DNA from 3 places in the Streptomyces sp. NPDC058796 genome. Region 3 is predicted to be linked to each of the others. Evidence: riboswitches for the same ligand, from Rfam matches in the RefSeq annotation. Region 3 holds a riboswitch; each other region holds the start of a gene.
What was found. A riboswitch is a leader RNA that binds a small molecule or an ion and turns the genes downstream of it on or off. The one in region 3 is predicted to bind thiamine pyrophosphate.

Region 1 (7,075 bases), on a different contig from region 3:
CTCGCCCTGGTCGTGCGTCACGGCGAGCACCGTGGTGCCCAGCCGGCCGAACAGCTCCCGCAGTTCCACCACGAGCCGCTCCCGCAGCGAGCGGTCCAGCTGACCGAGAGGCTCGTCCAGCATGAGCAGCCGGGGCCGGGCCGCGAGGGCACGGGCCAGCGCCACCCGCTGCTGCTCACCCCCGGAGAGCGCGGCGACGGACCGGCGGGCGGCGTCCGGCAGCCCGACCAGCTCCAGCAACTCCCCCACCCGCTCGTGCTGTTCGGCACGGGACGCGCCCCGCATCCGTGGTCCGAAGGCGACGTTCCCGGCCACGTCCCGCTGCGGGAACAGCTGGTGGTCCTGGAACATCAGCCCGACCTCGCGCTTGTGCGCGGGCACCCCGGCCTGGTCGTGCCCGTCCAGCGTCACCCGTCCGGCGTCCAGCGGCTGGAGACCGGCGACCGCCCTCAGCAGCGTCGACTTGCCGCTGCCGCTGGGCCCGAGCACGCACACCACCTCGTGCTCGGCGACCTCCAGGTCGACGGCGTCGAGCACGGGCCGCCCGCCGAAGCGGACGGTCGCGCCCTCCAGGCCCAGCAGGCTCGTCGGCAGGCTCGGCGGCATCTCTAGAACTCCCCGGTCCGGTCGGTCCGCAGCCGCTCCAGCACCACCAGGGCCACGGCGCACACCAGCATCAGAATCGTCGAAAGGGCCATCGCCTGGCCGTAGTTCATGTCCCCGGGCCGTCCCAGCAGCCGCGCCACGGCCACCGGCAGCGTCGGGTTGTCGGGCCGCGCGATGAACACGGTCGCCCCGAACTCCCCGAGCGACACCGCGAACGCGAACCCGGCGGCCACCAGCAGCGCCCGCCGCACCATCGGCAGGTCCACCTCACGCCACACCCGCCACGGCGACGCCCCGAGCACCGCCGCCGCCTCCCGCAGCCGTACGTCCACCGCCCGCAGGACCGGCAGCATGGTCCGTACGACGAAGGGGACGCCGACCAACGCCTGCGCGAGCGGCACCAGGATCCAGGAGGCGCGCAGGTCCAGCGGGGGCTCGTCCAGCGCGATCAGGAACCCGAAGCCGACGGTCACGGCGGACACCCCGAGCGGCAGCATCAGCAGGGCGTCGAAACCGCGCACGAAACGGCCCGCGTCGCGGCGGGTGAGAGCGGCGGCGGCCAGAGCGCCGATCACCACCGCGATGGCGGTGGCGGCGACGGCGTACTGGAGGGAGTTGCCGATCGCCTCGATCGGCGGAACCAGGAAGGTGCCGCCGTCCGCGCGGGTCAGCGCCCGGTAGTAGCCGAGACCGGACGCGCCGAGCGACCGCTGGACCAGTACGGCCAGCGGCAACAGGATCAGTCCGGCGACGGTGACCAGGACCCCCGCCAGCAGCGCCCACTGCCCGGCTCCGCGCGGGCGGCGCGCGGTCGTGGCCGCGTCCACCAGCCGCAGGGCCGTCTCCCGCCGCCGTACCGTCCAGGCGTGCACGGCGAGGACGGCGGCGACCGCCACGAACTGGACCAGCGTCAGTACCGCGGCCGTGGACAGGTCGAAGACCTGGGAGGTCTGCCGGTAGATCTCCACCTCCAGGGTGGAGAAGGCGGGCCCGCCGAGGATCTGGACCACGCCGAAGGAGGTGAACGTGAACAGGAACACCATCAGCGCGGCGGCGGCCACGGCGGGCGCGAGCGCGGGCAGCGTCACCTGACGCCAGGCCTTCGGCCGCGAGGCGCCGAGCATCCGCGCGGCCTCCTCCTGCCGCGGGTCGAGCTGCGACCAGAGGCCGCCGACGGTGCGGACGACGACGGCGTAGTTGAAGAAGACGTGCGCGAGCAGGATCGCCCACACCGTGGTGTCCAGGCGTACGCCCCACAGCTCGTCGAGCAGCCCGCCGCGGCCGACCAGCGCCAGGAACGCCGTGCCGACGACGACCGTCGGCAGGACGAACGGCACGGTCACCACGGCCCGCAGCACCTGCTTGCCGGGGAAGTCGAGGCGGGCGAAGGCGTAGGCGCCGGGCAGGGCGATCAGCAGGGTGAGCGCGGTGGAGGCCAGCGCCTGCCAGGTTGTGAACCACAGCACCTGCCGGACGTCGGACTGCCCGAGCACCTCCCCGATCCGCCCGAACTGCCAGGCTCCGTCGGCCTTGAGCCCGCGCGCGACGATCGCGGCGACGGGGTAGGCGAAGAACGCCGCGAAGAACGCGACGGGCACGGCCATCAGCCCGAGCCGCGCCGCGCTCCCGCGCGCGCTCCTCACCCGCTCCACCCGCTCCACCCGCTTCACCTCACGACGAGCGAGGTCCACGCCTTGACCCACTGGTCGCGGTTGTCGGCGATCTTCGCCGGGTCCATGGTCCGCGGGTCCTCGGCCGGCGGCCCGAACTTCCGGAAGGACTCGGGGATCGCGGCGTCCTTGCGCACCGGATACACGAACATGTTGAGCGGCAGGTCCTCCTGGAACTGCTTGCTCAGCAGGAAGTCGAGGAGCGCCTTGCCGCCCTCCGGGTTCCCGGCGTTGCTCAGCAGACCGGCGTACTCGATCTGGCGGAAGCAGGTGCCCTGGGCGACGCCCGTCGGCGCGGTGTCCGGCTGCGGGTCGGCGTAGATCACCTCGGCGGGCGGGGAGGAGGCGTAGGAGACGACGAGCGGCCGGTCGCCCTTGGCCTTCCTGCCGCCGGACGAGCCGGAGAACTCCTCGTTGTACGCCTGCTCCCAGCTGTCCACGACCTTGACGCCGTTCGCCTCGAGCTTCTTCCAGTAGTCCTGCCAGCCCTCGTCGCCGTACTCGGCCGCGGTGCCGAGCAGGAAGCCGAGGCCGGGCGAGGAGCCGGCCGCGTTCTCGGTGACGAGCAGGTCCTTGTACTCGGGCTTGACCAGGTCGTCGAAGGAGTCCGGCGGGGTCAGCTCGTGCTCGCTGAAGTAGGCCTTGTCGTAGTTGACGCAGATGTCGCCGGTGTCGACGGGCGTGACCCGGTGGTCGGTGCCGGTCCGGTACGCGGCGTCGACCTGGTCGAGGCCCTTCGCCTCGTACGGCTGGAACAGCCCGTTGTCCAGCGCCCGCGACAGCAGGGTGTTGTCGACGCCGAAGAAGACGTCGCCCTGCGGGTTGTCCTTGGTGAGGATGGCCTTGTTCACGGCCTGCCCGGCGTCCCCGTCCTCCAGGACCTCGACCTTGTAGCCGGAGCTCTTCTCGAAGGCGGCGACGACGTCCTTCGAGACGGCCCACGAATTGTGACTGACGAGGGTCACGGTCTTGGAGTCGCCGGAACCCCCGCCGTCCCCGTCGGACGACGATCCGCACGCGGCGAGGCCGCCGGCCATGCCCAGCCCGACGGCGAGGGCGGTGACCTTCTTGGTGATGCTCACTGAATTCCTCCTGGGTGACCAGGAGAAGACGCGGCCCCGCCCGGAACCCCTGGCGCGGGTCCCGGGCAGGGCGCAACAGCTCGAGTGGTGACCGATCTCCCTACCCAGAATGACCTGGGCCAGGTTCGGAGGGTCTGCGGCCGGTGCCGCACTCTCAGCGCTGTGGCGCTCCCCTGTCGGAATATGAAGATGTGGTTTCTGTCAGGTCGTACTTCCGCCGGTCAGATTACCGCTCGCTCGCGGCGAGCTGACCGCACGCCCCGTCGATCTCCTGCCCACGGGTGTCCCGGATGGTCACCGGCACACCGTGCGCCGCGATCGCCTCCACGAACGCCTTCTCGTCCTCGGGCCGGGAAGCGGTCCACTTGGAGCCGGGTGTCGGGTTGAGCGGGATGAGGTTGACGTGCACGGGCCTGCCCTTGAGCAGCCGTCCGAGGCGGTCACCGCGCCAGGCCTGGTCGTTGATGTCGCGGATCAGGGCGTACTCGATGGACAGCCGGCGTCCCGACTTCGCCGCGTAATCGAACCCGGCGTCCAGCACCTCGCGCACCTTCCACCGCGTGTTCACGGGGACGAGGGTGTCGCGCAGCTCGTCGTCGGGGGCGTGCAGGGAGATGGCGAGGCGGCACTTGAAGCCCTCGCCGGTGAAGCGGTGGATGGCCGGGACGAGGCCGACCGTGGAGACGGTGATGCCGCGCTGCGACAGGCCGAGTCCGTCGGGCTCGGGGTCGGTGAGCCGGCGGATGGCCCCCACTACGCGGTTGTAGTTGGCGAGGGGCTCGCCCATGCCCATGAACACGATGTTGCTGAGCCGGGCCGGCCCGCCGGGGACCTCACCGTCCCTGAGCGCCCGCATGCCGTCCACGATCTGGTGGACGATCTCGGCCGTCGACAGGTTGCGGTCCAGGCCGGCCTGGCCGGTGGCGCAGAACGGGCAGTTCATGCCGCAGCCCGCCTGGGAGCTGATGCACATGGTCACCCGGTCCGGGTAGCGCATGAGGACGGACTCGACGAGGGTCCCGTCGAACAGCTTCCACAGCGTCTTGCGGGTGGCGCCCTGGTCGGTCGACAGGTGCCGCACGACCGACATCAGCTCGGGCAGCAGCGCCTCCCGGAGTCCCTCGCGGGAACCGGCCGGGATGTCGGTCCACTGCTCGGGGTCGTGCGCGTACCGCGCGAAGTAGTGCTGCGAGAGCTGCTTCGCACGGAACGGCTTCTCACCGATGGCGGCGACGGCCTCCTTGCGCTCGGCGGGCGTGAGGTCGGCGAGGTGCCGCGGCGGCTTCTTGGCTCCGCGGGGGGCGACGAATGTGAGTTCTCCGGGCTTAGGCATGGCTGTACCAGTGTCGCAGATCATCCCCGGGCGCCCAGGCCTGAGCGGGGTGGGGGTGGTCACCCGTGGGTGCCGACTGTCAGCGTTGGTCGGCCTCGGACGGCCCAGGGACGGCCCAGGACTCGGTCAGCCGACGCCGTAGGTGCACAGGTGCCGGCGCCCACGGCCCGTCATTCCATCTGCGCTGGAGCGACCGGGAGCTGTTCCTTGTACGGCCACGTGAATGTGCGGTCAGGCTCTAGATGGGCGTCGCCCCAGTGAATGGCATGGATGCCGTTCTCGGCGTCCGCCGTGAAGAACACGCAGACGAGCCGGGTGGAAGCTCCCAGCTCCTCGAACACTTCGTGTAGCCCCAGGTACTCCTCGGTCACCAGGTCCTCGTCGACGTCGAAGAGGGTGTCGGGGGGCTGCGGCCCATGCGCCCGAAACAGCCGCTGCCGGGTGGGAGAAGCGTTAGCCGGCAGCCGGGCCCGATCCAGCGGCCTGGGCCTGTCCGCGAACCGGAAGGGAAAGAGAGCGTGATCATTGATCACCGCGTACTCGTACCCGCGCACGTCTCGTACGGCCTCCCCCAGCTCCCGAGCCGTCTCCGCCAGGTGCTCGCGCACGAGACCCGCCAGGGCGACCCCGTACGGGCTCCGCTTCTTGAGCCCTGCCGCGAGGTGCGCGGCGTGAGCCTTCGCGTGCGCTTTGGCCAGCTGCACCGGAACCGCAGCAGCAAGCGCGCCGGCATTCCGCCCAAACCGCTCGACAGCCCAGGCCGACGGCCCTACCGAATAGCCACCCAACACCAACATGCAGCGCCTCCTCCCCCTGGTCCCCGCCTCTGAACTGTGTGGCACGCACACGCAGGGCACACAAGGGGGCGATCTGGCCAGGACTCGGTCGCACACGCTTGCGCCTCGGAACAGCCACAACTGATCATCGGCGGCCGTGACCTGCGGTCGTCTCACTTGCCCTAGTTCGACGATCAATGTCAGTGGGACGCTGCATACTGACCCCGGCACAACCGGAGTCCACAGTGCTGCTCAGGGGGGCTGACATGCCGCTGGTGGCTGAGACCATCTCAGAAGCTTTCGCGCAATTCCTAAAAACGAAGACACCCAAGAAGTGGGAGAAAGAGGAGGTAAGTAAATACCGAACAAGGATCTACGAGACTCTAGATGCCGAGTTTGGCGTTTACAGTTTTTTTCAAAGCGGATCTTTCTCCAACGGCACCGGGATTTCTCAAATTAGTGACGTTGATTACTTCGCTCGAATCCCGCTGGATCGTAAAACGATAAAACCGGTCTCCTTCTTGACCTCGATGAAGAGCGTTTTGAAGAAGGAGCTGTGGGAGGCTTTCGACGTGTGGGTTTCACGCCCCACTGTCAGTATTGACTTCAAGCAGCTGGTGACGCAGTACGAGGTGACACCCGGCTTCTACGAGCGTTCAGGGCCGAATGGTGAAGAAGTATTCCTGATCCCGGGCCCCGGGGACACGTGGAGAGAGTCGGCCCCTAAAGCGCATTTGCAGTACGTTCGAGATGCGGACGGCCTACACTCCGGCAAAGTTAAGGGCCTGGCTAGGCTGCTAAAGGCATGGAAGTACCAGCACCGTGTCCCAGTCTCTTCCTTCTATCTAGAGATGCGTGCCGCACAGTACGGGATGCGGGTAGACAGCATTCTGTATCCATCAGCCCTGCCGGATATAGTCGATCGGATGATCAAACACGGTGTCCGTTCCATGAATGATCCGACCGGCCTGGTGAATAGAATCACTCCCTGCAGTTCGGAGGTCAATCGTCTGGCGACCATCAGAGCCATGAACGCGTGCTTGCCTCACCTTGAGGCGGGTTATGCAAAGTGGACGGTGGATGACTGGGCAGCATCCAGTGAGTACCAAGACGTTTTCGGCACCGACTTTCCGTACGTTCTCTAAGGTTGGCGATGCCCACTTTTACAACGCCGCCAATTTACGAGGCGCAGAACACGGAGTCTTCCCTGCGTCTGCTCGCTGCGCAGCGTCAGACATACGCCGATGCCAAGTTGCTTCACTTCGCGAAGCTGTCGATCGTCCTTATCGGCGGACTGGCGACCGTCGCAACCACTTTCATGCTGGACCCGTTCAAGCCTATAATTGGCGCAGCCTCAGGAGTCACACTTCTCATTCTAAGCCTCGCAGGAAGCGCACGCGAGAAGAAGAAGGTCGATTCTGCGGCAGCCATGCAGGAGGAATTTGACACGAGCGTCTTTCAGTTGCCATGGGCGCGAGGTGGAAAAGTGCGCCGCCCTAGCGCATCTGAAGTGGCTCGTGCATCTATGCGCTACAAGCGTGGGAATCTCCGGGATTGGTACGGAATCACTACACGGATCGCACGACCTGCCGATGTGCTGATTTGCCA
Region 2 (7,075 bases), on a different contig from region 3:
CCGGAAAGCGGGCCGCTCCGGATCAAGCACCGCGAGGCCCTCCGCGGGAGACGACGCCTCGGCGAACCGCCGCCGCGGGATCCGCCCCGCCCGCCGCGCGCAGCGCCCCGCCTCCACGGCGAACCGCATCCCCTCCGCCATCAGTACCGGTTCCTGCGCCCGCGTCACCGCCGACGCCAGCATCACCCCCGCACACCCCAGCTCCATCGCCAGCGCCACGTCCGACGCCGTGCCGGCCCCCGCGTCCAGGATCACCGGCACGCGCGCGTGCTCCACGATCAACTCGAAGTTGTGCGGGTTGCGGATGCCCAGCCCCGACCCGATCGGCGACCCGAGCGGCATGATCGCGGCGCACCCGACGTCCTCCAGCTTCCGCGCGAGGACCGGGTCGTCGTTGGTGTACGGCAGCACCGTGAACCCGTCGTCGACCAGCGTCTCCGCCGCGTCCAGCAACTCGATCGGGTCCGGCAGCAGGGTGCGTTCGTCGGCGATGACCTCCAGTTTCACGAGGTCGGTGCCGAGCGCTTCGCGCGCGAGCCGCGCGGTGAGCACGGCCTCCCCGGCGGTGAAGCAGCCGGCTGTGTTCGGCAGCACCCGGATGCCGAGCTTCTCCAGCACCGACAGCACCGACCCGTGCACCGAGGCGTTCACACGCCGCATCGCGACGGTCGTCAGTTCCGTACCGGACGCCACCAGCGCCCGCTCCAGGACGTCGAGGCTGGGCGCCCCGCCCGTACCCATGATCAGGCGGGACCCGTAGGACGTACCGCCGAGGACGAAGGGATCGTCGGCCATGGTCAGCCTCCTTGGACGGCGGTGAGGACTTCGACGCGGTCGCCGTCGGACAGCGCGGTGGCGGCCCACCGCGCGCGCGGGACGACGGTCTCGTTAAGGGCGGCGGCCACTCCGGACGGCGCCGTGGTGAGCGTGAGCACCAGGGCGTCCAGGGCCGTGCCGGGAGCCACCTCGCGCGGCTCGCCGTTGACGGAGATGTTCATGCGGACTGCTCCGTAAGTTGCGGGAGTGCGGGGAGCGCGGGGGCGTCGGCGAAGCGCCGGGGGGTGAAGGGCCGGGCCTCTTCCGGCAGCTCGCCGGTGGTCAGGGCGTGCGCCATGACGTCGCCGGTGACCGGGGTGAGCAGGACGCCGTTGCGGTAGTGACCGGTGGCCAGCAGCAGGCCGTCCAGACCGGTCGGGCCGAGCAGCGGCGCGTTGTCCGGGGAGCCGGGACGCAGACCCGCCCGGGTCTCCGTCAGGGGCAGCTCGGTGATGCCGGGGACCAGCTCGTGGGCGTCGCGCAGCAGCTCGTAGACGCCGCCCGCGGTGACCGTCGTGTCCCAGCCCAGCTCCTCGCTGGTGGCGCCGACGACCAGCTCGCCGCTCTCGCGGGGCACCAGGTAGACGGCGTTGCCGCGTACCACGGCGCGCACCGTGCGGCTCAGCAGCGGCCCGTGCGCCCGCGGCATCGTCAGCCGCAGCACCTGCCCCTTCACCGGCCGCACCGGCGGCAGTACGTCCTGGGGCACGCCCGCAAGCCGTCCGCTCAGGCTGCCGCCCGCCAGCACCACCTGCCCGGCCTCCAGCACGGTGCCGTCGGCGGTGACGATCCCCGTGGTCCGCTCGCCGCCGTGCCCGACGGTGAGCCGGTCGGCCCACACCCGGTGGAGGACGACGCCCGCGCGGTCGCAGGCGGCGACCAGTGCGGCGGCCAGGCGCCGCGGGTCGATCTGGTGGTCGCCGTCCACCCGGAGTCCGCCGCGCACGCCCGGCGCGAGCATCGGCTCCAGGCGCCGGCACTCACGCCCCGGCAGCCACTCGGACTCCAGCCCCGAACGCTGCTGGAGCGCGTGCAGTTCCCGCAGGTGGACGCGGTCGTCGGCGTCCAGCGCCACGGCGAGGGTGCCGCAGCGGCGGTAACCGAGGTCGTGTCCCGTGACGTCCGCCAGCTCGGCGGCGAACTCCGGGTAGCGGCGGGCCGAGGCGAGATTCAGCGCGAGCAGCGTCTGCTCGCCGTAGTGCAGTTCCGTGACGGCGGCCAGCATCCCGGCCGCCACCTGGGCGGCGCCACCGCCCGGTTCCGGGTCCACCAGTGCCGTGGCGAGTCCGCGCTGCGCGGCCCGCCACGCCGTGACCAGGCCGATGATGCCGCCCCCGACGACGAGGACGTCGGGTGTACGGGACGACGTGTGCGGTGGTGACGACATGGGCGTCCAGCCCCTCCCTTCGCCGGCATGACCCGGATCAGGTTCGTACGGTCGGAGGCCGCCAGCCTCCCTCTCAGCCCGGTGCGTCCGGGCTCCCGCGAGTGCCTTACGTTGGCCACCCTAGCCCGCAGCACATCGCACTCGTAAGGGAGCCTCGCCCGTGGCCCGTTCACTCGACGGTCTCGTCCTCGCCCCCGTCGCCGACCAGGCGCCCGGTCAGGTGGGCACGCGCACCCGCTTCACCTACCACGAGCGGGACGGCGCCGTGTGGGCCGAGTACGCGGGCGGTGACGTCCTGCGCGGCCACCTGGTGGGCACCCGGGAGGGCGACCGCCTGGACTTCCGGTACGTGCAGCTCAAGACCGACGGCAGCACGTCGTCGGGGCACTGCGTGTCGACCGTCGTGGAGCTGCCGGACGGGCGGGTGCGGCTGGACGAGACCTGGGAGTGGGAGTCGCAGCGGGGCAGCGGGACGAGCGTTGTGGAGCAGCTCACCGCGCACGAGCACTGACCCGCGGTGCGCGGGGTGTCTAAGGTGATCAGGTGAGCGAGCAGACGCAGGAGCGGACCCCGGAGCGCCGCGTGGTCGTCGTGGGCGCGGGCATGGCGGGGGTGCAGACCGCGGTCGCCCTGCGCGAGCGGGGCTTCACCGGTCCCGTCACGCTGATCGGCGCCGAGCCGCACCAGCCCTACGACCGCCCCCCGCTGTCCAAGGCCGTCCTGCTCGGGACCGCCGAGGGCTCCGCCTTCGACGTCGACTTCGAGGCCCTCGGCATCACCCTGCGGCTCGGCTGCGAGGCCTTGGGCGTCCGCCCCGCCGAGCACGTCCTCGACACGTCCGAGGGGCCCGTGCCGTACGACTGCCTGGTGCTGGCGACCGGCGCGGAACCGTTGCGGCTGCCCGGCGCCGAGGGCGTGTCCGGGGTGCACCTGCTGCGCACCCTGGACGACGCCGAACGGCTGCGCCCGGTGCTCGCACGGCAGCACGACATCGTGGTCGTCGGCGCGGGCTGGATCGGCGCGGAGTTCGCCACCGCCGCGCGCGAGGCCGGCTGCGCGGTGACCGTGGTGGAGGCCGCCGACCGGCCGCTGACCGGCGCACTGCCCGCCGAGGTCGCCGCCCCGATGACGCAGTGGTACGCGGAAGCCGGCGCCGTCCTGCGCACGCACGCACGCGTGGAGCGCGTCGAGCAAGGCGAAGGCCCCGGGCAGCCCGGTCACGTGGTGGTCCTGGACGACGGTTCGCGACTGCCCGCCGACGCGGTCGTCGTCGGCATCGGCGCCCGGCCCGCCACCGCCTGGCTGGCCGGCTCCCAGATCGCCCTCGGCGCGCACGGCGAGGTCCTGGCCGACGACCGCCTGCGCACGTCCGCCACGGACGTGTACGCGGTCGGCGACTGCGCGTCCTTCCCCTCCGGCCGCTACGGGGAGCGGCTGCTGGTGCACCACTGGGACAACGCCCTCCAGGGCCCGCGCACGGTCGCCGCCGACATCGCCGGCGCCCCCGGCGGCGAGGCCCCCGAGGCCTACGATCCGGTGCCGTACTTCTGGTCCGAGCAGTTCGGCCGCTTCGTGCAGTACGCCGGTCACCACACGGCCGCCGACACGATCCTGTGGCGCGGCGACCCGGCGTCTGCCGCCTGGACGGTCTGCTGGCTGCGGGGGAGCCGCCTGGCCGCCCTGCTGGCGGTGGGCCGCCCCCGGGACCTGGCGCAGGGCAGGAGGCTGATCCAGGCGGGCACGGCGATGGACCCGCGGCTGCTGGCCGACCCGGCGAAGCCGCTGAAGGCGGCCACGGCGTAGTCCGGTTTCCGACTGTCAGTGCCAGATGGCAGGCTTGAGGCGTGACCGAGATTGACGCAAAGATCGATGCTCTCGTGCCTGCCTGGCTCACCGTTCCCGACATCGCCGAGATGCTCGGCGTCGAGGTGACCCGCGTGCGCCAGCTGATCAAGGAAGGCCAGCTCATCGCCGTACGCCGCGGCGAGAACCGCGCACTGCACATCCCGGCGGCCTTCATCGACGGGGACAAGGTCGTCAAGGGCCTGGTCGGCACCCTGACGCTGCTGCGGGACGACGGCTTCACGGCCGAGGAGATGCTGGAGTGGCTCTTCACGCCCGACGAGTCCCTGCCCGGCACCCCCGCGCAGGCGCTGAGCGAGAACCGCGGCACGGAGGTGAAGCGCCGCGCCCAGGCGCTCGCCGTCTGATCCGATCCCCCGGGCGGCGGGGGTCCGCCTCGTGGCGGCACCACCGCCGCGTCGTACCTTGGGCGGCGTACCCTGCGGAGCCCCGTCCGGGAGTCGCAGGGGCCGCAGCCCGTTAGCCGAGGTGTGCGGCCCACCGCGGGCCGCACACCGCACACCTGGGGGGACACCCGCATGCCCGACACCGCCGCGACCGCACGCGCCCGGCTCGCCGACGCCCGGCTCTACCTGTGCACGGACGCCCGCCGCGACCAGGGCGACCTGCCCGAGTTCCTCGACGCGGTGCTGGCCGGCGGCGTCGACATCGTGCAGCTGCGCGACAAGGGCATGGAGGCGGCCGAGGAGCTGGACCACCTGAAGGTCCTCGCCGACGCCTGCGCCCGCCACGGCAAGCTGCTCGCGGTCAACGACCGGGCGGACGTCGCCCACGCCGCCCGCGCCGACGTACTGCACCTCGGTCAGGGTGACCTCCCGGTGCCCGCCGCCCGCGCGATCCTCGGCGACGACGTGCTCGTCGGCCGCTCCACCCACGCCGAGTCCGAGGCCGCCGCCGCGGCCGCCCAGGACGGCGTGGACTACTTCTGCACCGGCCCGTGCTGGCCCACCCCCACCAAGCCCGGCCGCCACGCACCCGGCCTCGACCTGGTCCGGTACACCGCGTCCCTGGGCACCGGCCGCCCCTGGTTCGCCATCGGCGGCATCGACCTCGGCAATCTCGACGAGGTGCTGGAGGCCGGTGCCCGCCGCGTCGTCGTCGTCCGGGCGATCACCGCGGCGGACGACCCGGGCGCGGCGGCGGCCGAGTTCGCGAAGCGGCTGCGGCAGGCGTAGGCGCGGCGGGTGCCGCCGGCATGTGTCCAAGGGGTGGACAACAACTCGACAATGCGGACAAATATCCCGCATCCGGTTGGGTGACCGCCACCCCCTGGCTAACCTGCCCGTATGGCCCTCGGAACCGCATCCACCAGGACTGACCGCGCACGCACCGTGCGCGACATCCTCGCCACCGGCAAGACGACGTACTCGTTCGAGTTCTCGGCGCCGAAGACGCCGAAGGGCGAGAAGAACCTGTGGAGCGCGCTGAGGCGGGTCGAGGCGGTCGCCCCGGACTTCGTCTCCGTCACCTACGGCGCCGGAGGTTCCACGCGCGCGGGCACGGTGAAGGAGACCCAGCAGATCGTCGCCGACACCACACTGACCCCCGTCGCCCACCTCACCGCGGTCAACCACTCCATCGCGGAGCTGCGCAACATCATCGGCCAGTACGCCGACGCCGGGATCCGCAACATGCTGGCCGTGCGCGGCGACCCGCCCGGCGACCCGATGGGCGAGTGGGTCCCGCACCCCGAGGGCCTGACCTACGCCGCCGAACTCGTCGAACTCATCAAGGAGTCCGGCGACTTCTGCGTCGGCGTCGCGGCCTTCCCGGAGATGCACCCGCGCTCCGCCGACTGGGACAAGGACGTGGCGCACTTCGTCGACAAGTGCCGGGCCGGCGCCGACTACGCGATCACCCAGATGTTCTTCCAGCCCGAGTCGTACCTGCGCCTGCGCGACCGCGTCGGCGCGGCCGGCTGCGACACCCCGGTCATCCCGGAGATCATGCCGGTGACCAGTGTGAAGATGCTGGAGAGGTTGCCAAGGCTCAGCAACGCCTCCATCCCGGCCGAGCTGAAAGAGCGCATCCTCGCGGCCAAGGACGATCCGGCGGCTGTACGCTCGATCGGGATCGACTTCGCCACGGAGTTCTGCGCGCGGCTGCTGGCCGAGGGTGTCCCCGGACTGCACTTCATCACGCTCAACAACTCCACGGCGACGCTGGAAATCTACGAGAACCTGGGCCTGCACCACCCACCGCGGGCCTAGACCGGCCGCACATACTTACGACACACTGCGTTGCGGCCACTGGGAGAGGGGCGTACATGGGCTGGACGGTCCTCTACATCGCGTTCGGCATCGTCGCGCTGTGGCTGCTCGGTGAGGTGCTGCTGCAGTACAAGGCGCGGCTGCGCTGGCGGCTGCTCGCCTTCGGCGGCTTCGTCGGCGTCGTCGCCGGTGTGCTGCTGTCCAACGTGATCGTCATCGGTCTCGGCGCCGCCGCCTTCGCGGTCGGCCAGACCTACGTGACCCTGTCCTTCCGACGCGGCTTCGAGGCCGGCTGGGCGGTCAACGCCCCGGCGAGCCTGGTAGGCAGGCGGGCCCGTCCCGAACGCGGCCGCCAGGAGCCGACGCTGGAGGTCTCCGGCCTCGAGGCGGCCGGTTCCGACCACGACGCCCACGGCGACCGCGGCGCCTACGACGGCCACGCGCAGGGCGACGGCGACCCCTCGTACGGCGGCGACGACTACGACCGCGACGACGTCTTCACCCCCGTCCGCCCCGCCGACCCGAGCGCGGCGGAGACCACGGCCGTCTACGAGCCGCTGCCCATGCCGGACGACACCGGTTCCTACGGCGTGTACGGCGACACCGGATACGGACACGACCAGCAGACCCCGGCCGCCGCCGCGCACGGCGCCGACCCGTCCTACGCCTACGACTACTCGGGCAACGCCCAGCAGGGGTACGGGTACGACACCGGCGGCCAGCAGCAGTACGCCGCCTACTCCGACCCGTACATCGGCACCCACACCTACGGCGGGGCGTCGTACGACACCGGCGGCTA
Region 3 (7,075 bases):
GACGAGGGCGATGCGAGAGATCTTCACGGGGTTGCCGTGGTGGGTGAAGTGGGTCGCGGTGCCGGTCATCGCCCTGGTCGTGTTCGGCGGGCTGATCGCCAGCGTGGTCGGCTTCGTGATCGGACTGCTGTTCAAGCTGCTGGTCTTCGTCGCGCTCGTCGGCGGACTGATCTACGTGGTGCGCAAGTTCATGTCGAGTTCATCCTCACGCAGCGACTGGTGAGGACTGTGGGACACCGGAGGCGGTAACAGGAATCACCGGTTCCCTCGCGCGAGGGAAGTTTCCCGGACGGTTCGCCGGTGAGCGGTGACCGGCGATTAGAGTCCGGAACTCGACGCGGGGGTGACCCCGCGAGCGGCGTACACCCCCACCCGTGTTCCCCGCACGGGGCTGCCCCCTCGCGTTCCGGGAGTGACCCTTGGCCACGGCCGACACCGCATTTGTTCCGCTGCACGCATTGCCCGTGCAGCCACACTCGACGCCCCGAACGCCCCCCACCTCCTCCGCGGACCCGCCCTCCGTGACGCTCATCGGATCCGTTCAGCGGGCGATGCGGCTTCTGGAGTGCGTCGCCGGGCACACGTACGGAGCCCCCGCCAAGCAACTGGCCCGGGAGACCGGGCTGGCGCTGCCCACGGCGTACCACCTGCTGCGCACCTTGGTGCACGAGGGCTATCTGCGCCGCGAGAAGGGGCTGTTCTTCCTCGGCGAGGCCGCCGAGCGGCTGAGCGGCCGAGGCGCCCAGCAGAAACGTCGCAGCACGGTGATCGACGCATTGGCGCGCTGGCGCGACGCGATCGGCGTCCCCGTGTACTACGCCATGTACCGGGACGGCGAGATCGAAATCATGTGCGTCTCCGACACCCCGGGCAACCCGGCCGTGGAGGAATGGGCGGACTTCCGGGAGACCGCACACGCGCACGCCATCGGGCAGTGCCTGCTGTCGCAGCTGGACGAGGACGCCCGCCGTGACCACCTGGACAGGTACCCCGTGCGACCCGTCACGCCGTACACGGTGCGTGATGGCAATGCCCTGCTGAAGCGGCTGGAGCGCATGCGGCGGATGACTCCGGTGGTCGAACGCCAGGAGTACGCCCTGGGGACGGTGTGCGCGGCGATCCCGATCACCGTCGGCACCACGGCCGCCACCATGGCCATTTCCCTGCCCCTCCAGCAGGCCGACCGGCTGCTGCCCGCGGCGCAGCGGTTGCAGGACGAGGTGGGGCGGTTACTGGGGTCACTGGCGATCTCTATCAGTATCTGAAAACTCACTCCTTGTGATCTGGTGTGTACGTTGAGCAAGATGCCACCAGTGTTAGAGGTTTGATTCCCGGACAGTCGACGGCGAATGACGGGTGTGCGATGGGCGAGTCCGTACAGGCAGAGGTCATGATGAGCTTTCTCGTGTCCGAGGAGCTCTCGTTCCGCATCCCGGTGGAGCTGCGCTACGAGACCTGTGATCCCTATGCCGTGCGACTGACCTTCCATCTGCCCGGGGACGCGCCGGTGACCTGGGCCTTCGGCCGGGAGCTGCTGGTGGACGGGGTGGGCCGGCCGTGCGGTGACGGCGATGTGCGCATCGCTCCCGTCGACCCCGAGCCGCTGGCCGAGGTACTGATCCGTCTTCAGGTCGGGACCGACCAGGCGCTCTTCCGGTCATCGGCGGCTCCCCTGGTGGCGTTCCTGGACCGGACCGACAAGCTGGTGCCGCTGGGCCAGGAGGGTGCGCTCGCCGACTTCGACGCCCACCTCGACGAGGCCCTGGACCGCATCCTGGCGGAGGAACAGAGCGCGGGCTGAACCGTTACGGCAGGAACCCCTTCCCGTGCCGTAAACGCTTCACCGGGGCGGTCCCTCCGGTGGCTCAGCGCTTGCGGCGCCGACCCCGCCCGCCGCGTACGGACGCCGAACCCGGTGCCGCTCCCGGGGCCTGTGCCGCAGGGCGGTCGGCGGGCCGGTCGGCCGACACGACGAGGGCCGCGAGGGCCGTGGTGACCGGAACGGACGCCACCAGGCCGATCGAGCCGACCAGTGTGCGCACGATCTCCTCCGCGACCAACTCGCTGTTGGCGACCGTGCCCACCCCGCTCTGCGCAATGGAGAACAGCAGCAGCAGCGGAAGGGCGGCGCCCGCGTAGGCGAGGACCAGAGTGTTGACGACCGAGGCGATGTGGTCGCGACCGATACGGATTCCGGCCCGGTACAGCCCGCGCCGGCCCAGCGTCGGATTGGCCTCGTGCAGTTCCCAGACCGCCGACGTCTGGGTGACCGTCACGTCGTCGAGGACACCGAGCGAACCGATGATGACTCCGGCCAGCAGCAGGCCGCTCATGTCGATCGTCGGATACAGGCCGTGGATGAGGCCCGTGTTGTCGTCCGTGTTGCCGGTGAGCGCGGCCCAGCCGATGAACAGCGACCCGAGCACGCCGATCAGCACCAGGGAGATGAGCGTGCCCAGTACCGCCACGGACGTGCGGGCCGACAGGCCGTGGCACAGGTACAGGGCGATCAGCATGATGGCACTGGAGCCGATCACCGCCACGAGCAGCGGGTTCGAGCCCTGCAGGATGGCGGGCAGGATGAAGAAGTTCAGCAGCAGGAAGCTGACGGCCAGGGAGATCAGCGCCATGAGGCCGCGTAGACGTCCGACGACCACGACCGCGAGGGCGAAGATGCCGGCGAGCAGCGCCATCGGGACCCGGCGGTTGATGTCGGTCACCGAGTACTGCAGGTCTTCGGGCGCGGAGGGCTCGTAGGCGACCACGACCTTCTGGCCTTCGTGCAGCTGCCGTGACTGGTCCGGCTGCACGATCTCGGTGAAGGTGCGGCCCTTGTCGTCGCCGCTGTCGACGCGGATCGTGGCCCGCTTGCAGTCGCCGTTCGCCTGCTGCACCGCGGAGGAACCCTCGGCGGTGGAGGTGTCGCCGGTCGGGGGGACGCCCGACGCGTTCACGGACTGGCAGCTCAGCTCAACCACCTTGGTGACCGTGGCCTGCTGCGTCTGCCGGTCGAAGCCGACCCCGGTGCGTTCGTGCGGCGGGGCTCCTCCCGGCCACAGCACCGCGAGCCCGATCAGCACGGCCGCGGCGAACGGGATGAGGACCGCGGCGATGACCTTCCGCAGATGCCGGGAGACGGGCGCCGCCGGACCGTGACTGTGCGCGTGCGAGTGGCCGTGTCCGCCGCCCCCGCCTCCACCGCCGCCCGAACCGTGGCCTCCGGCACCGTGCCCGCCGCCAGGGCCCTGCCCGCCGCCGGGGCCGTGCCCGCCCCCTGCGTCATGGCGGTCTCCGCCCGCGCCGTGAGGACCGGGTGAAACCGGACCGGCTCCGTGGCTGTCGCCGTGGTCGGTGCCCGGTCCGCGGCGGGGTTCGTGCGGCGGGAAGGGGGGATGCTGCGGTGTGGTCACCGACCGATCATCGCAAGAACGAGGGGGGCCCTCTGTTCACCGCGCCCGAATTGACGCTAGCGTGGAGGCACCTTTGTACACGCGGGAGCTCGGAGCACCGGGCTGAGAGGGCGCTGACCTCCGTCCCAGCGATGTTTCACGGGAAACGTCACCGAAGTCGAGTGACGTTGCCCACGAAACGTCCGCGGACGGAAACCGCTGCGTCGACCGCCGAACCTGTTACCGGGTAATGCCGGCGTAGGGAGTAGGTCTCATGACCATCAAGGACGCACGCACGCCTGCCTCCACTCAGAACTCCGTCCAGGAGGAGACCGCGGAGGCCGGGAAGTCCATCGGCTGGCACAAGGCGTACGTCGAGGGCTCGCGCCCCGACCTGCGGGTGCCGGTCCGTCAGGTGCACCTCACCAACGGGAAGTCGGTCACGCTCTACGACACCTCGGGCCCGTACACCGATCCGCTCCTCGACACCGATGTCCGACGGGGGCTGCCGCCGCTGCGGGAGAACTGGATCATCGCCCGCGGTGACACGGAGGAGTACGCGGGCCGTCCCGTCCGTCCCGAGGACGACGGAATCAAGCACACCTCGCCGCGTGGCGGTCTGCGCAACCTCGATGCCGTCTTCCCCGGGCGTCCGCGCCAGCCGCGGCGCGGCCGGGACGGCAGCGCGGTCACGCAACTCGCGTACGCACGCCGGGGAGAGATCACGCCCGAGATGGAGTACGTGGCCATCCGGGAGAACGTGGCGCCGGAGGTGGTCCGCGAGGAGATCGCGGCGGGCCGTGCCGTGCTGCCCGCCAACGTCAACCACCCGGAGATCGAGCCGATGATCATCGGCAAGCGGTTCCTGGTGAAGGTCAATGCCAACATCGGCAACTCGGCGGTGACGTCCTCCATCGAGGAAGAGGTCGAGAAGATGACCTGGGCGACCCGGTGGGGCGCCGACACGGTCATGGACCTGTCCACCGGCCGCAACATCCACACCACGCGTGAATGGGTACTGCGCAACTCCCCCGTCCCCATCGGGACCGTGCCGCTCTACCAGGCCCTGGAGAAGGTCGACGGCCGGGCCGAGGAGCTGACCTGGGAGATCTACAAGGACACGGTCATCGAACAGGCCGAGCAGGGCGTGGACTACATGACGGTTCACGCCGGGGTGCGCCTGGCGTACGTACCGCTGACCGCGAACCGCAAGACCGGCATCGTCTCGCGCGGCGGGTCGATCATGGCGGCGTGGTGCCTGGCGCACCACAAGGAGTCCTTCCTGTACGAGAACTTCGAGGAGCTCTGCGAGATCCTCGCCGCCTATGACGTCACCTACTCGCTCGGTGACGGCCTGCGGCCGGGTTCCATCGCGGACGCCAACGACGAGGCGCAGTTCGCGGAGTTGCGCACGCTCGGGGAACTCAACACGATCGCCAAGCGTCACAACGTACAGACCATGATCGAGGGCCCGGGCCACGTCCCGATGCACAAGATCAAGGAGAACATCGACCTTCAGCAGGAGATCTGCGATGAAGCTCCGTTCTATACGCTCGGCCCGCTGACGACCGACGTCGCGCCGGCCTACGACCACATCACCTCCGGCATCGGTGCAGCGATGATCGCCTGGTGGGGTACGGCCATGCTCTGCTACGTCACACCCAAGGAGCACCTGGGCCTGCCCAACCGTGACGACGTCAAGACCGGCGTCATCACCTACAAGATCGCCGCCCATGCCGCCGACCTCGCCAAGGGGCACCCAGGCGCCCAGGAGTGGGACGACGCGCTGTCGGACGCCCGTTTCGAGTTCCGGTGGGAGGACCAGTTCAACCTGGCCCTCGACCCGGACACGGCGCGGGAGTTCCACGACGAGACACTGCCGGCCGAGCCTGCCAAGACGGCTCACTTCTGCTCGATGTGCGGGCCGAAGTTCTGCTCCATGAAGATCAGCCAGAGCATCACGGAGCGATTCGGTGGTGCGGCAGCCGAGGGAGCGTCTCCCGAGGAGGTCGCCGAGGGGATGCTCCAGAAGTCGAGGGAGTTCGCGGCGAGCGGGAACAGGGTGTACCTGCCGATCGCCGACTGACGTCACCCGGCCCGGTGCCCCGTACCCCCGAAGGCGAGGGGGTACGGCGCCCGGGCGGTGACTACTCGGACCGGTGTTCCGGGCCGCCGAAGTCCGGGCTGCTGTAGTCCGGGCTCGAGTAGCTCGGACGCGGGCCGGTGGCGGTGCCCTCACCGGGGCTCGTGAAGCCCGGACGGCCGTAGCCGAGGTGCGGCATGCGGCTCGTCGGCGCCGCCGGTCCCGTGCCCAGCGCCGCGGTGCCCGGATCGGCGAGTGCCTCCCGCAGGAACGGCAGGATGCCCCGCTCCAGCAGGGCTTCGTGCCAGGCGTCCCTGGCCCGGACCACTTCCTCGTCGAGTTCGCCGTAGAAGCCGGACTCGGCGAAGGGGCGGTTGCGCAGCGCGGTGAGCAGCAGACCCACCGCGGCGACGAGGATCGCGACCGCGGTCACGGCGCCGAACACCCACCCGGTGGTGAGCATGGTCTGCGCGAAGGTCTGCCCCGGGTCGAGCACCTTCAGGAGGTAACCGACGAGCAGGAAGATCGCCGCGGCGGTGCCGGCCAGGACGGGCGCCAGGACGGCGACGACGGCCACGGCCCCCGCGCCGGTCGCCTCCGCGACCTCGCCCATAGTGGCGGCGAGCCCTGCCGCGCCCGGGCCCTGCTCCTCGGAGCCCGAACCGCGCGTGGCCGGTTCCTTGGCGGACGGCGCCGGGTGGCGCAGCTGCTCACGGACCTTGACGTAGTGCTGGTACTCGGTGGTGGCCGCCGCGGTGATGAGGGCGGTGGCGTTGAGTGCCATGGTGCGCAGTTGTTCGGAGTTGAGCCGCTGTCCGACAGTGGCCAGCTCCGGGCGGTGTGGTGCGGAGCGCAGCGCCTCGTCGAGGATCCGCTCGTATTCCTGGCGGTCCTCGTTCGACAGATGCTGCGGAACGCTGTTCATGTGCATCCCCCGATGCTCCGTAGGGCTTGGGGCTCGCATGCCAACGAGCCGTCGGGCAGAAACGGAGGGGAGCCTGCTACGGATAAGCCGATGGTAGAGCGGCGACGGTGGAGGGTGACAGGGGGTTTCCAGAAATTGGGTGCCGACCTGTGAGGGGGCTGCCGCCGAAAGGTCCGTCCGGTGAACGGTCAGGAAGCGAGCGGAAGTTGCTGGACCAGCAGCTTTCCGGCCATGGTCACGCCGCCGTCCATCGCGATGGCCAGCCCGTCCGCGTAGACGTGAGGTCCTTCGACCGCGGTACGGGTGTCGTCCTCGCCGTCCTCTGAGCCGACCTCGCCCAGCAGATAGGGGATGGGGCTGTGGCCGTGAACGATCCGGGTGCCGCCGTACGTGTCCAGCAAGGAGCGCACGGCGTCGGCGCCGCCCTCGTCGCGGAAGGAGAAGCGCTTGGTGAACTTGCGGAACAGGTCCCACACCTCTTCCGCGTCGTTGCGCGTGAGCGTCTCGCGGACGGTGTCGTTGACCTCCTCGATGGAACGGCCGTAGTCGAGGTACGTGGTGGCGTCCGAGTGGACCAGGAGATGGCCGTCGACCTCTTCCATGGCGTCGAGTCGGGCCATCCACTGCAGGTGGTGGTCCTGCAGGCGGTCCATGTCGGTCTTCTGGCCGCCGTTCAGC

Region 1: another riboswitch for thiamine pyrophosphate. It lies ahead of ACFW47_RS28405 (thiamine ABC transporter substrate binding subunit); the one in region 3 lies ahead of thiC (phosphomethylpyrimidine synthase ThiC).
Region 2: another riboswitch for thiamine pyrophosphate. It lies ahead of thiO (glycine oxidase ThiO); the one in region 3 lies ahead of thiC (phosphomethylpyrimidine synthase ThiC).

Annotation. Positions count from the first base shown of each region.
Region 1 covers NZ_JBHYOP010000012.1:171,330-178,404, reverse strand. The annotation lists gene ACFW47_RS28415 (ABC transporter ATP-binding protein) at 1-594, opposite strand, end outside; gene ACFW47_RS28410 (ABC transporter permease) at 609-2,297, opposite strand; gene ACFW47_RS28405 (thiamine ABC transporter substrate binding subunit) at 2,273-3,358, opposite strand; TPP riboswitch at 3,438-3,543, opposite strand; gene rlmN (23S rRNA (adenine(2503)-C(2))-methyltransferase RlmN) at 3,585-4,691, opposite strand; gene ACFW47_RS28395 (hypothetical protein) at 4,862-5,488, opposite strand; gene ACFW47_RS28390 (nucleotidyltransferase) at 5,743-6,612, shown strand; gene ACFW47_RS28385 (S-4TM family putative pore-forming effector) at 6,621-7,075, shown strand, end outside.
Region 2 covers NZ_JBHYOP010000001.1:163,479-170,553, reverse strand. The annotation lists gene ACFW47_RS00765 (thiazole synthase) at 1-795, opposite strand, end outside; gene thiS (sulfur carrier protein ThiS) at 798-998, opposite strand; gene thiO (glycine oxidase ThiO) at 995-2,203, opposite strand; TPP riboswitch at 2,201-2,312, opposite strand; gene ACFW47_RS00750 (hypothetical protein) at 2,364-2,714, shown strand; gene ACFW47_RS00745 (NAD(P)/FAD-dependent oxidoreductase) at 2,747-4,006, shown strand; gene ACFW47_RS00740 (Rv2175c family DNA-binding protein) at 4,048-4,413, shown strand; gene thiE (thiamine phosphate synthase) at 4,585-5,241, shown strand; gene metF (methylenetetrahydrofolate reductase [NAD(P)H]) at 5,353-6,276, shown strand; gene ACFW47_RS00725 (hypothetical protein) at 6,333-7,075, shown strand, end outside.
Region 3 covers NZ_JBHYOP010000003.1:183,940-191,014, reverse strand. The annotation lists gene ACFW47_RS09560 (DUF5326 family protein) at 11-223, shown strand; gene ACFW47_RS09555 (IclR family transcriptional regulator) at 522-1,265, shown strand; gene ACFW47_RS09550 (SsgA family sporulation/cell division regulator) at 1,364-1,801, shown strand; gene ACFW47_RS09545 (YibE/F family protein) at 1,866-3,410, opposite strand; TPP riboswitch at 3,482-3,671, shown strand; gene thiC (phosphomethylpyrimidine synthase ThiC) at 3,664-5,475, shown strand; gene ACFW47_RS09535 (hypothetical protein) at 5,537-6,403, opposite strand; gene ACFW47_RS09530 (metallophosphoesterase family protein) at 6,586-7,075, opposite strand, start outside.